Regions from separate parts of the Vogesella oryzagri genome, predicted to be linked through region 1. Evidence: predicted binding sites of a transcription regulator. Region 1 holds the regulator's gene; the other holds the start of a gene.

Region 1 (7,180 bases):
CATATTTAATTTGCCGTTGCCAGCGGCCCATGCCAAGCATCACCGGCAGGGAAGCGGCGAGCCCGCCATGGGCGCTGGCGCTTTTAAAAATGTATCAATTACACATCTAAAGGATGCACACATGCTGGATGCCGCTACCCGCCAACTGGTCAAAGCCACCGCCCCGGTACTGAAAGAACACGGCGTTACCCTCACCCGCCATTTCTACGCCCGCATGTTCCAGCACAACCCGGAACTGAAGCAGATCTTCAACCAGGGCCACCAGCAGGCCGGCAGCCAGCAGCAGGCGCTGGCCATGGCGGTAGCCGCCTACGCCGAGCACATCGACGACCCGTCGGTGCTGGCGCCGGTACTGGCGCTGGTGGCCAATAAGCACGCCAGTCTGGGCATCCGCGCCGAGCATTACCCAATCGTCGGCGGCCACCTGCTGGCCTCGATCCGCGAAGTGCTGGGCGATGCCGCCAGCGACGAGCTGATCGCCGCCTGGGCCGCCGCCTATGGCCAGCTGGCCGATATCCTGATCGCCGAGGAAGGCAAGCTGTACCAGCAGGCCGCCAACCAGCGCGGCGGCTGGAGCGGCTGGCGCGGCTTCAAGGTTGGCCGCAAGGTGGTGGAAAGCGAAGAGATCACCTCGTTCTACCTGCAGCCGGCCGATGGCGGCCCGCTGCCGCAGTACCGCCCGGGGCAGTACCTGTCGGTGCGCCTGCTGGTGCCGCAGCTGGGCATGATGCAGCCGCGCCAGTACAGCCTGTCATCCGCGCCCGGCGGCAATGCGCTGCGCATTTCGGTGAAGCGTGAAGCCGGCAATAGCACCCCGGCCGGTATGGTGTCCAACCAGCTGCATTACGCGGTGAACGAGGGCGACCATCTGGACGTGGCGCCGCCGATGGGTGATTTCTTCCTGCATGAAGAACGCAGCACGCCAGTGGTGCTGCTCAGCGCCGGCGTTGGCACCACGCCGATGCTGGCAATGCTGGAACAGCTGCTGCAGCAGAACAGCCCGCGCAGCATCCGCTACCTGCACGCTTGTCGCCACGGCGGTGTACACGCCTTCCGCCAGCAGCTGGCCAACTGGGCACGCGAATACCCGCAACTGCAAAGCCAGGTCTGGTACGAACACCCGCGTGCCGAAGACATCGCCGGTCGCGACTACCAGCACGTTGGCCGCATCGAGCTGGCCGCAGTGGCTGCCAGTGCCATCCTGCCGGATGCCGACTACTACCTGTGCGGGCCGCTGCCGTTCATGCAGCAGCAAAAAGCCGCGCTGCTGGCGCTGGGGGTGGACGCCGCGCGCATCCACGCCGAGGCCTTCGGCACCGGCGGTGCCGGGGTGTAATTGAGGCCGGCGCCCAGCAAGCGTATGCTCTGTGCTTTGTCCCTGACACTGCCGCCATGCAACTGACGCACTTTACCGACCTGGGCCTGCGGGTACTGATGTACCTGAGCTACCCGCAGCGCGCTACCCCGGTCACCATCAGCGAAATTGCCGAACGCTTTGGCGTGTCGCGCAATCACCTGGTCAAAGTGGTGCATTTCATGGCGCAGCACGACTGGCTGGCCACCAGCCGCGGCAAGGGCGGCGGGCTGGCGCTGTCCCGCCCCGCCGCGCACTACCGGCTGGGCGAGGTGATCCGTTCGCTGGAAGACATCGGCGACCTGATCGACTGCGCCGAACCGCCATGCTTCCTGCGTGGCCGCTGCCAGCTGAAAGGCGTGCTGGACGAAGCACTGAGTGCTTTCTTCGCCGTGCTGGATCGCTATACGCTGGCCGACGTGGTGGCCACGCCGACCGGCGAGGCCATCGCCGTGCTGCACATGATGGGCGTCCACAACCGCAGTTGACCCCGCCACCGGCCAAGGTTGGCCGCAAACAAAAAGCCCGGCATGCCGGGCTTTGTTGCGTGCAGCGCAGGCTGGGCGCGGCGTCAGATGGTCTTGGAGTAGCGTGCCTTGGTTTCGCGTTCGCGCAGGTGACGGTCGAACACCATGGCGATGTTGCGGATCAGGAAGCGGCCCTTCGGTGCCACCATCAGGAAGTCGCCATCGAAGGTCAGCAACCCCATGTGCTGGAATTCGCGGATCAGCGGCAGCTCATCGGCAAAATAATTGGCGAAGTTGATGGCGAAGGTTTCTTCGATTGCCTCCACCGACAGCGAGAAGCGGCACATCAGCGACTGGATCACGCTGCGGCGCAGAATATCGTCCTGGGTCAGCGTCATGCCGCGCAGTACCGGCAGGTGGCCGGCATCCAGCGCCGCATAGTAGGCGTCGATGTCCTTTTCGTTCTGCGAGTAACAGGGGCCGACCTTGCCGATGGACGACACCCCCAGCCCGATCATGTCGCAGTCGGCGTGGGTGGAATAGCCCTGGAAGTTACGTTGCAGCCGGCCCTGCTGCAGCGCGCGGGTCAGTTCGTCGTCCGGCTTGGCAAAGTGGTCCATGCCGATGAACACGTAGCCGGCGTCGGTCAGCTGCTGCACCGAGTTCTGCAGGATGTCCAGCTTGTGCGCGGCCGTGGGCAGGTCGGCCTCGTTGATGCGGCGCTGCGGCATGAACACGGTCGGCAGGTGCGCGTAGTTGTACAGCGCGATGCGGTCCGGGTTCATCGCCAGCACCTTGTCCACGGTGCGGCGCACCGAGTCGGCATTCTGCAACGGCAGGCCATAGATCAGGTCCACGCTCACCGACTTGAAGCCGGCTTCGCGCGCAGCATTGATCACGGTGAGGGTTTCTTCCTCGCTCTGGATGCGGTTTACCGCCTGCTGCACCGCCGGGTCGAAGTCCTGGATGCCCACGCTCATGCGGTTGAAACCCAGTCGGCCCAGGTGCAGCACGGTGTCGCGGCCAACCTTGCGCGGGTCGATCTCGATGGAGAACTCGCCATCCGGCAGCAGCTCGAAATGCTGGTTGATGGCCGCCATCACCCGGCTGAGCTGCTCGTCGGAGAGGAAGGTCGGCGTGCCGCCGCCAAAATGCAGCTGGATCACCTTCTCGCGGTAGCCGAGACGGCCGGCCACCAGCGCGATTTCCTTTTCCAGGTAGTCCAGGTATTGATCGGCGCGGCTCTTGTCCTTGGTGATGATCTTGTTACAGCCGCAGTAGTAGCAGATGGTGTTGCAGAACGGCACGTGCACATACAGCGAAATCGGCCGATGGCTGGCACCGATGGCATGCTGCTGCAGCCAGTGTTCGTAATCTTTCACCCCAAAACCGCCGTGAAAACGGTCGGCAGTGGGGTAGGAAGTGTAGCGCGGGCCGGAACCTTCAAGTTTTTCGATAAGCTCTCGATCGAAAACACATTGGGTGGGCATAAAGGGGGCGGTGGGTGTCATAATTTTCTGGCTTGGAAAACTGGTGGTGGGCTGGTAAATTTGCGCTAATTGACACTTGCCACGCTTTGACGCGTGTCAAGCAAGCCTCTAGCCTTGCGAAAACCGGAACCCATGACCGAGCAAACCCCCTCCCTGCACACGCTGAAAGTGTCGTGCTCCAACTGTAGTTTGCGCGAACTCTGCTTACCAGTCGGCCTGAACCGGGAAGAAATGGCCCAGCTGGATGCCGTTATCCGCCAGAGCCGCCGCCTGAAGCGTGGCGAATACCTGTTCCGCTCCGGCGAAGGCTTCCGCTCGCTGTACGCGGTGCGTACCGGCTTCTTCAAGACTTGCGTCTCCAGCCAGGACGGCCGCGAGCAGGTCACCGGCTTCCACATGTCCGGCGAGCTGATGGGGCTGGACGGCATCTCCGCCAGCCAGCACGGCTGCGATGCCATCGCGCTGGAAGACAGCGAGGTGTGCGAGCTACCGTTCAACCGCATGGAAACCCTGGGCCGCGACATCCCCAGTCTGCAGCACCACTTCTTCCGCCTGATGAGCCGGGAAATTGTGCGCGACCAGTCGGTGATGCTGCTGCTGGGCAATATGAAGGCCGAGGAACGGTTGGCCGCCTTCCTGCTCAACCTGTCGCAGCGCCTGGCCGCGCGCGGCTTTGCCGCCAACGATTTCATCCTGCGCATGAGCCGCGAGGAAATCGGCAGCTTCCTGGGGCTGAAGCTGGAAACCGTCAGCCGCACGCTGTCCAAGTTCCAACAGCAAAGCTGGCTGAAAGTGGACCACAAGCACATCCAGATGCTGCAGCCGGAAGCACTGAAGGCGCTGGTAGCCGGCTGCTCACAAGCCAACAGCCTGCGCTGAACCGCAGCGCCACCACAACGCCCCGCACTGCGGGGCGTTTTGCTTGTCGGCCCGATACTAGATGGCGCCGATCGACAGCGCCGCCGCCAGGGTGGCGCCCAGTTCTGCCGCGGCCGCCAGCGCCGCCTCCGTCACCTCGCCCTTCACCAGCACGGGTGGCAGCGCTTCGTGCAGCGGGTAGCCGCTGGCGATGCGGCGGATGGCGCTGAGCGCGCCCTGGCCGTCGTTGCCGGCGCTGATGATCACCGCGTACGGCAAGCCCGCCACCTTGCCCTGTGCCGGGTAAAAGGTCCGATCGAGAAAATCCTTCAGCGTGCCGGCCATGTAGCCGAAGTTTTCCGGCGTCGCCAGCACCAGCGCGTGGCAGGCCAGCAGGTCGTCGATGCCGGCGTCCAGCGCCGGTAGCAGCCGCACCGCCACATTGTCCTCGCCGCCGGCCGCCGCCGCGGCCGCCGTCACCAGCGCCAGGGTGTGGCCGCTCTGGCTGGCGTAGACCAACAGCAGGGTTTTCATGGTGCGCCTACGATGCGGCCAACTTGCGCTGCAGCTCGGCCAGCATGCCGGGCAGCGGCCAGTCGTCGCGCACCACGAAGCCGCGGGCGATCTCGTGCCAGTCGCCGTCCGCCCCCGGCGTCAGCTCCGCCACCAGCCGTGCGCCGTCGACCGCCGCCAGCTCGGCCTGCAGCTGTACCAGGGTCAGCACCGCAGCAGCCTCGGCGCGTGCCGGCGCCAGCCAGCTCAGCCGTGGCAGCAGCAACCAGCGGCTGTCGGCGGCGTGTTGCGGCCAGGGTTCGGACAATCGCCGCCACCAGCCGCAGCAGGCATCCGCATTGAAGGGAAAAGCCGGGCGCGGCGCCCCCGGGTAGAACAGCCAGCCGGAAAGGCGGCTGTAGGCCGGGCAGCCGGCAAAGCCCGGCGGCAGCTTAGCCGCCGGATGGCAGGACAGCGCCAGCTGGCTGGCCAGCTTGCGGTACTTCAGCGGCCAGGCATCGCGCAGACTGGGACCGACCAGCTCGCCGCCGGCGGCATCCAGCTGCAGATAGAACTTGCTGGCCGCCTCCAGATGCAGCGGCTGGCCGTCGATGCGCAGCAGGTAGTCGAATTCGCCGATGCTGCGGCCGTGCTCGGCCAGCGGCAGGTTGGCCGCCACGCAATCGATATGCGGCGCCAGCTGGAACCAGAATTCGAGCAGCGACTCGGCATACACCCCCAGCCGCCGCGTGGGACGCGCAGCCAGCCAGTCGAGCAAAGGCTGCGGCGCGGCATCCAGCGCCATCAGTTGCGGCCAACCTTGCGGCCCCAACAGCCGGGCACAGTCGATTTCGGCACCGCTGTGCCACGGCGCCGGGCAACTCAGCAGAAAGGCCAGATCGCGCACCGGCTGGCAGCGTAGTGCGCTGAGGCCTTCGGCCAGCCGGTGACGGTAGCTCATGACTCGTGACCGTCCTTGTCGCCGTCCTGGCCCTTGCCGGCCAGGCGCTGCGCCTGCTTGTAGAAGCCGCGCAGGATGTCGATCTCCTCGCGCAGCAGGCCAGCACGGTGGAACATGGTGCGCAGGCGGCGAATCATGCGTTCGCTGTTGCGGCGGCGGTAGTAGCCGATGTCTTCCAGCGTGGCATCCAGATGGTCCACCATGCCGTCCACCTCGCCCTGGGTGGCGCTGTTGCCGTCCGGCTTCAGGTAGTCGACGCTGACACCGGTGTGGCTGAACAGCTCGTAAGTCATCACCTGCACCGCCATCGCCAGGTTGAGCGAGAAATACTCCGGGTTGCCGGGGATGGTCACCAGCCGGTTGCACTGCTCCACTTCCTCGATGGACAGGCCGAAGGTCTCGTTGCCGAACACCAGCGCCACCTGCTCGCCCTCACGCGCCCGCGCGATCAGCTCCGGCGTGGTTTCGCGCGGGATGGACAGCGGCGTGGTCAGTTCGCGGCGGCGGCTGGTCAGCGCGCAGGCCACGGTAACGTCGGCCAGCGCCGCGGCCAGCGTCGGTACCACGGTGGCGGTCTGCAGCACGTCCACCGCACCGGACGCCAGCGTGTCCGCCTCCTCGGATGGAAACACCTTCGGTTCCACCAGATACAGCCGCGTCAGGCCCATGGTCTTCATCGCCCGCGCCGCCGAACCGATGTTGCCCGGATGGTTGGGGCGCGCCAGCACGACGCGAATGTTCTTCAAAAAATCAGGTACTTGGGGTTTATTCATCAGGTGATTTTGCGTAGAATCGCGGGTTTTCCGAAACGCCCGTCGCTGCGACGGGGTTTTGTCGCTCCTTAACCCAGACAAGTTTACGGCAGGCGTCGCCCGACAGCGGGACGACGATTGCCCATTTCTATTGTGAGGCCGTCAATGCATCCTATGCTCAATGTCGCGGTAAAAGCCGCTCGCCGCGCCGCCAATGTGATCCAGCGCGCATCGCTGAACCTGGACACCATTCGCGTCGAAAACAAAAAGCACAACGATTTCGTGTCCGAAGTCGACCGTGCCGCCGAACAGGCGATCATTGATGTCATTCTGGAAGCGTATCCGAAGCACGGGATTCTAGCAGAAGAGTCCGGTGCCTCCGGCCTCGGCAACGCCGAATACGAGTGGATCATCGATCCGCTGGACGGCACCACCAACTTCATTCACGGCCATCCGCAGTATTGCGTGTCCATCGCGCTGGCGCACAAGGGCCAGATCCAGCAGGGCGTCATCTACGACCCCAACCGCAACGATCTGTTCACCGCCAGCCGTGGTGTGGGCTCGTTCCTGAACGATCGCCGCATCCGCGTTTCCAAGCGCATCAACATGAACGAATGCCTGATCTCCACCGGCTTCCCGGTAGTGGACCAGAGCATGCTGGATACCCACCTGGACATCCTGAAGGATGTGCTGAAGAAAACCGCCGGCGCCCGCCGCGAAGGCTCCGCCGCGCTGGATCTGTGCAACGTGGCCTGCGGTCGCGTGGATGGTTTCTTCGAATTCAACCTCAAGCCGTGGGATATCGC
Region 2 (7,180 bases), on a different contig from region 1:
GTAGGAGGCTTTCACGGCTTCAACGAAGGCGTAAGTCAGGGTGCCGTCTGCGTTCAGCGCACGCCACATCAGGCCCTGCATCACACCGGCAATCCACAGCGAGGCGATGTACAGCACCACGCCCACGGTAGCCAGCCAGAAGTGCGCCTCGATCAGCTTCACGCTGTGCATGCCGTCACGGCCGAACAGGCGCGGCAGCAGGTAGTACATGGAACCGATGGAAATGAAGGCAACCCAGCCCAGTGCGCCGGAGTGCACGTGGCCAACGGTCCAGTCGGTGTAGTGCGACAGGGCGTTCACGGTCTTGATCGACATCATCGGGCCTTCGAAGGTGGACATGCCGTAGAAGGACAGCGATACCACCAGGAACTTCAGCACCGGGTCGGTGCGCAGCTTATGCCATGCGCCGGACAGGGTCATGATGCCGTTGATCATGCCACCCCAGCTCGGAGCCAACAGTACCAGCGAGAAGGCCATACCCAGCGACTGGGTCCAGTCCGGCAGGGCGGTGTAGTGCAGGTGGTGCGGACCAGCCCACATGTAGGTGAAGATCAGCGCCCAGAAGTGCACCACGGACAGGCGGTAGGAGTACACCGGACGGCCAGCCTGCTTCGGTACGAAGTAGTACATCATGCCCAGGAAGGCGGCGGTCAGGAAGAAGCCCACCGCGTTGTGGCCGTACCACCATTGCACCATGGCATCCACGGCGCCGGCATATACCGAGTAGGATTTCCACATGGAAACCGGTACTTCCAGGCTGTTGACGATGTGCAGCAGGGCCACGGCCAGAATGAAGGCACCGTAGAACCAGTTGGCCACGTAGATGTGCTTGACCTTGCGGATGGCGATGGTGCCGAAGAACACAATGGCGTAGGCAACCCAGACGATGGTGATCAGGATGTCGATCGGCCATTCCAGTTCGGCGTATTCCTTACCGGAGGTCAGGCCCAGCGGCAGGGTGATGGCGGCCAGTACGATGACCAGTTGCCAGCCCCAGAAGGTGAATGCGGCCAGCTTGTCAGACAGCAGGCGAACATGGCAGGTGCGCTGAACCACGTAGTACGACGTGGCAAACAGTGCGGAGCCGCCAAACGCGAAAATCACGGCATTGGTGTGCAGCGGACGCAGACGACCGTAGTGGAACCAGGGCCCAAAATTGAGCTCCGGCCACACCAACTGGGCCGCAATAATCACGCCAACCAGCATGCCGACAATGCCCCAGACTACGGTCATTATCGAAAACTGGCGCACCACCTTATAGTTATAAGTGGATTGCGTATCCATTAGGGTTTTCTCCAAGGTTGCGAACTAGAACGTGTGAAACCGGTGACTTGAAGTCCGGGTGCGTACCCCCATGTTGTACAGGAGGCCCGGCAAGTCGCGGGAACCGAGGCGTGAGATGCGGCTGCCAGTAGCAGTGCGACTGCACTGCAATAACCTTGGCAAACGCCGCCCGGAAACGCGCTCGATCCCCAGTTGTTCAACGGGCGATTCTAAATCAATTCGGGCATGAGCCACTAGTCGATAGAGAACCGGGTGGTCGCAAATTGCGCGAATGGCACCGTTTGCAGACCCACTCCCGCCATTGACATGCAGGCGATTATATTGTCATCGCCTTGTTCGCTATTGACGCATATCAAGCCGTAAGGTCAGGCGCAGTTCAGGGTGGCTGGTGCTAGAATTCGCGCTTCTTCTGTTTTCCTCCGGACTGCCTCCATGTCTACCGCTGTCAGCTATCGCATCCGTCCTGTCTCGCCCGAGGCTCACCTGTTCGAAGTGTCGATGACCGTGGCCCAGCCGGCGGTGGCCGGGCAGGTGCTGCGCTTGCCGGCGTGGATTCCCGGCAGCTACATGATTCGCGAGTTCGCGCGCCATATCGTGTCTATCCGCGCCGAAAGCGGAAAGAAAGCGGTGGCGCTGAGCAAGCTCGACAAGCACAGCTGGCAGGCGGCGCCGGTCCAGGGCGCGCTGACGGTGCATTACACCGTGTATGCCTTCGATCTGTCGGTGCGCGGCGCTTATCTGGATGGCGAGCGCGGCTTCTATAACGGCACCAGCGTGTTCTTGCAGGCCGACGGCTGCGAGCACGAGCCGTGCGAAGTGGAAATCCTGCCGCCACAAGACAAGGCGCAGGCCAAGTGGAAGGTGGCTACCAGCCTGCCGGCACACGACATCAAAAAATCTGGTTTTGGCCATTATCGTGCGGCCAACTACGACGAACTGATCGACCATCCGGTAGAACTGGGCGAGTTCGAGCGCGTTAGTTTCAAGGCCTGCGGCGTGCCGCATGAATTCATCGTTTCCGGCAAGTACAAGGCGGACCTGAAAAGGTTGGCCGCAGACACCAAGCGTATCTGCGAGTGGCAGGTCCGCTTCTTTGGTGAGCCAGCGCCGTTCGAGCGCTACGTGTTCATGCTGTTCGTCGGCGGCGATATCTACGGCGGGCTGGAGCATCGCGCCTCCACCGCGCTGGTGGCCAGCCGCGACGACTTGCCGCAGGCGGGCGAGGACGGCATCGGCGACGGCTACCTCAAGCTGCTGGGACTGATCAGCCACGAATACTTCCATACCTGGAACGTCAAGCGCATGAAGCCGGCGGCGTTCACCCCGTATGACCTGAACCGCGAAGGCCACACCACCCTGCTGTGGGCGTTCGAGGGCATCACCTCCTACTATGACGATCTGGCGCTGGTGCGCAGCGGCCTGATCGACGAGCGGCGCTATCTGGGCCTGCTGGCCAAGACCATTACCGGGGTGGCGCGCGGCAACGGCCGTAACAAGCAGACGCTGGCCGATTCCAGCTTCGATGCCTGGACCAAATACTACCGCCAGGACGAGAACAGCCCCAACAGCATCGTCAGCTACTACACCAAGGGCGCGCTGGCGGCGCTGGCGCTGGATTTGCACATCCGCCAGCACACCGCCGGCGCCAAGAGTCTGGATAGCGTGATGCTGGCGCTGTGGCAGAAATGGCTGGCGGATGGCCAGGGCCTGGCCGAGGATGAATGGGAGCGCGTGGCGGAAGACACGACCGGCCTCAAGCTGGGCAAATTCTTCGACATGGCGATCCGCTCCACTCGCGAGCTGCCGCTGGCGGAACTGCTGGCCACGCAGGGAGTCGAGATGCAACTGCTGCCCGCCGATAGCTCGGCGGATAGCGGCAGCGTGGTGGACGAAATCGCGCCTGCTTCCATGCGGCCAACTCTGGGGGTGAAAACTGCCAGCGATGCGCAGGGCGTCAAGCTGACTGCCGTGCTGGATGGCGGTGCGGCACAGGCTGCCGGCCTGGCTGGCGGCGATGTGGTCATCGCCGTGGATGGCCTGAAGGTGACGGACCTGGACAAGGCGATCCGTCGTTGCTGCAGTGGCGACAGCATCAAGCTGCATGCCTTCCGCCGCGATGAGCTGCTGAGCTTCCGTGTCACGCTGCAGGACACGCCGGCCGATACCTGCCGCTTACGTTTGGCAGAGCAAGGCGGTCGCTGGATCAAAGGCTGAGCGCAGCGTTAACAGAACATGACCGGGGACGCGTCAGCGTCACAACGATAAAGGCGGGCGCACGGCGACCCGTCCTACCCTTTGCAGGATTGAAGTAGATGAGCCAACAACCGCAGATCAAATACCGCAGCGACTACCAGCCGCCGGCCTACCTGGTGGACAAGGTCGACCTGACATTCGACATCATCGAAGACACCCTCACTCGTGTGCATTCGCGCATGGTGATGCGCCGCAACCCGGCATCGACTGCGGCCAACGTGCTGCAGCTGGATGGCAGCGCCAAGCTGGCCAGCGTGACGCTGGACGGCGACAAGTTGGCCGCCGATGCCTACACGCTAAGCGCCGACATGCTGAGCATCGTCAACGTGCCGGACAGCTTCATCCTGGACGTGGAAACCGAGATCGACCCGGTGGCCAATACCAGCCTGATGGGGCTGTACGCTTCCGGCGGCAGCAACCTCTACACCCAGTGCGAGCCGGAAGGCTTCCGCAAGATTACCTTCTACCCGGATCGCCCGGATGTGATGGCTAAGTTCAGCACCACCATCATCGCCGACAAGGCGAAGTACCCGGTGCTGCTGTCCAACGGCAACAAGGTGGGCGAGGGCATGCTGGACAAGAAGCGCCACTGGGTAAAGTGGGTCGATCCATACAAGAAGCCGTCCTACCTGTTTGCGCTGGTAGCCGGCAAGCTGTCCGCGTTGCGCGACAACTACACCACCCGCAGCGGTCGCAACGTGCTGCTGGAAATCTGGACCGTACCGGCCGATCAGGACAAGGTGGCGTTCGCCATGGGGGCGGTAAAGCGCTCGATGCAGTGGGACGAGGAGCGCTTTGGCCTGGAATACGACCTCGACATCTACATGATCGTGGCGGTGGGCGACTTCAACATGGGGGCGATGGAAAACAAGGGCCTCAATATCTTCAATACCTCGGCGGTGCTGGCGCGGCAGGACACCTCCACCGATGCTGATTTCCAGCGCGTGGAAGCCATCATCGGTCATGAATACTTCCACAACTGGACTGGCAACCGCGTTACCTGCCGCGACTGGTTCCAGCTGTCGCTGAAGGAAGGCCTGACCGTGTTCCGCGACCAGGAGTTCAGCTCCGACCTGGACAGCCGCGCGGTGAAGCGCATCCAGGACGTGAAGAACCTGCGCCAGCTGCAGTTCCCGGAGGATGCCGGCCCCACCGCGCACCCGATCCGCCCGGACAGCTATATCGAGATGAACAACTTCTACACCATGACGGTGTATGAAAAGGGCGCCGAAGTGGTACGCATGTACCACACCCTGCTGGGCGAAGAAGGCTTCCAGAAGGGTATGCAGCTGTACTTCAAGCGCCACGACGGCCAGGCGGTGACCTGCGACGAATTCCGTGCCGCCATGGCGGATGCCAACGATGTCGATCTGGCACAGTTTGCGCTGTGGTACAGCCAGGCCGGCACACCGCTGCTGACAGTCAGCGGCGAGTACGATGCCGAGGCGCAACGCTACACCCTGCATGTGCAGCAAAGCTGCCCGGCGACCCCAGGGCAGAGCGACAAGCAGCCGCTGCACATTCCGTTTGCCGTCGGTCTGATCGGCCCGGATGGCGACGACCTGCCGCTGCAGCTGCAAGGCGAGGACACCGCGCAAGGCACGACCCGCGTGCTGGACGTGCGTGCCGCGGCGCAGACTTTCACCTTCGTCAACGTGGCCAGCGCGCCGGTGCCGTCGCTGTTGCGCGGTTATTCCGCACCGGTGAAGCTGTCCTTCGCCTGGCACGACAGCGAACTGGCCTTCCTGATGGCCAACGACAGCGATGCCTTTGCCCGCTGGGAGGCCGGCCAGGCCTATGCCGAGCGTTTGCTGCGCCAGCTGCTGGCCGATCACGCCGCCGGTACGCCGCTGAAGTTGGCCGCAGGCTTTATCGATGCCTTCCGCGCGGTGCTGGAAGACCACGCGGCGGATCCGGCGTTCAAGGCGCTGATGCTGAGCCTGCCGACCGAGGCCGAAATCCTGGAAATGGTGGCCGAGGCCGACCCGGCCGCCATCCACACCGTGCGCGACTTCGTGCTGGATACCCTGGCCCAGGCGCTGCGCGGTGAGCTGCGCGAAGCGTTTGATGTCAACCAGACCCGCGATTACAAGCCGGCCGAAGCCGGCCGCCGCGCGCTGAAGAACCTGGCTCTGGGCATGCTGGCACGGCTGCCGGACCCGTGGCCGCTGGAAGCTGCCGAGCGGCAGTGCCTGCAGAGCAACAATATGAGCGACCAGATGGGCGCCATGCTGGCGCTGCGCGACCGCGACAGCGAGGAGCGCGACAACTGCTATCTGGCGTTTGTCGAGCGCTGGCAGGATAACGCGCTGGTGATGGACAAATTCTTCTCGTTGGTGGCCAGCAGCCAGCTGCCGTGCACGCTGGAGCACGTCAAGGCGGCGATGGCGCATCCAGCGTTCACCCTGCGCAACCCGAACAAGGCGCGGGCGCTGCTGGGCAGCTTCGGCCGCAACATGCTGCACTTCCATGCCGAAGACGGCTCCGGCTACCGCTTCCTGGTGGACCAGGTGTTGGCGCTGGATGCCATCAATCCGCAGGTGGCCAGCCGCATCGTGTCGCTGTTCAATCGTCGTCAGAAGCTGGAGCCGCTGCGCCGCGACCTGATGACGCGCGAACTGCAGCGCATCCTGGCCAAGGATGGGCTGTCCAAGGATGTGTACGAAATCGTGTCGAAAAACCTGTCGGCCTAACTGCCGCCTTGCGCGGTAGCGTCAGCACGGGCCGGTGACTCACCGGTCCGTTTTTATTGCCCACGGCCAAGCGTGGCGGGCCGTGGTGTCATGCCCTGTGGCTGCTTCTGTTGCCGTCAGCACGCTGTGCTGCCACTCGCTGCATCGGCGCAGGGCGCAGCGGCCAACGTTGGCCGCATCAGCGTCCCGGCGGTTGCAGCGGCAGGCGGGTAGTGTGCTTGATCGACTCCAGCGCTACGGTGGATTTCACGCTGCGCACCAGCGACAGCGTCATCAGCTTGTTCATCACGAAGCGCGATAGCGATGGCAGGTCCTGTACCACGATGCGCAGCCAGTAGTCGGCCTCGCCGGCCACCGCGTAGCACTCCAGCACTTCTGGCAGATCGCTGATGGCGGCGGCAAACTCACGGATCGATGCCTCGCCATGGCGTTCCAGGCTGACGTTGGCGAAGGCGGTCACCGACAGGTCCAGCAGGTCTGGGCGCAAGGCGATGTGGTAGCCCTGGATGATGCCGGCTTCTTCCAGCCGCTGGATGCGGCGGCCGATCTGTGATGCCGACAGCGGCACCTCCTGCGCCAGCTTCTGGTGCGTAGCGCGCGCGTCCTTCTGCAGCGCTTCCAGAATCTGGTAGTCGTAACGGTCTAGCTCGATTCCGCGCATTTTGTGCATACCAATGAGTTTGTGTGCGGGAAGTATGCAAAACACGGCGTCAAAACTCAAATCATGCGGCCAACGCGCATGCGCTTGCACCTACACTCGAAACATAGGCAGCCACTGCCAGACACATCGAGAGACAACGCCATGGATATGAATACCTACACGGTGCCGGACATTACCGTGCGCAAGAACCAGGGGCTGACGCACGCGGCAGACTTTACCCTGCCGCAACCGCTGGATCGCTATACCGCCGAGGATCACCAGACCTGGGCCACGCTGTACCGTCGCCAGA

What was found. Region 1 encodes FNR, which switches genes on or off when oxygen is low (the NO sensors DNR and NnrR bind a similar motif). Its sites were predicted from a motif close to TTGATNNNNATCAA; they were not measured.
Region 2: the regulator FNR is predicted to act here: its motif matches at 1,627-1,640, upstream of ABNW52_RS13890 (M61 family metallopeptidase).

Annotation. Positions count from the first base shown of each region.
Region 1 covers NZ_JBEFLD010000006.1:124,604-131,783, forward strand. The annotation lists gene hmpA (NO-inducible flavohemoprotein) at 68-1,336, shown strand; gene ABNW52_RS12590 (Rrf2 family transcriptional regulator) at 1,393-1,842, shown strand; gene hemN (oxygen-independent coproporphyrinogen III oxidase) at 1,926-3,332, opposite strand; gene fnr (fumarate/nitrate reduction transcriptional regulator Fnr) at 3,444-4,190, shown strand; gene ABNW52_RS12605 (flavodoxin family protein) at 4,248-4,703, opposite strand; gene ABNW52_RS12610 (DUF1853 family protein) at 4,711-5,622, opposite strand; gene ABNW52_RS12615 (RNA methyltransferase) at 5,619-6,395, opposite strand; gene ABNW52_RS12620 (inositol monophosphatase family protein) at 6,540-7,180, shown strand, end outside.
Region 2 covers NZ_JBEFLD010000007.1:87,113-94,292, forward strand. The annotation lists gene ccoN (cytochrome-c oxidase, cbb3-type subunit I) at 1-1,284, opposite strand, end outside; gene ABNW52_RS13890 (M61 family metallopeptidase) at 1,717-3,498, shown strand; gene pepN (aminopeptidase N) at 3,597-6,230, shown strand; gene ABNW52_RS13900 (Lrp/AsnC family transcriptional regulator) at 6,409-6,891, opposite strand; gene phhA (phenylalanine 4-monooxygenase) at 7,033-7,180, shown strand, end outside.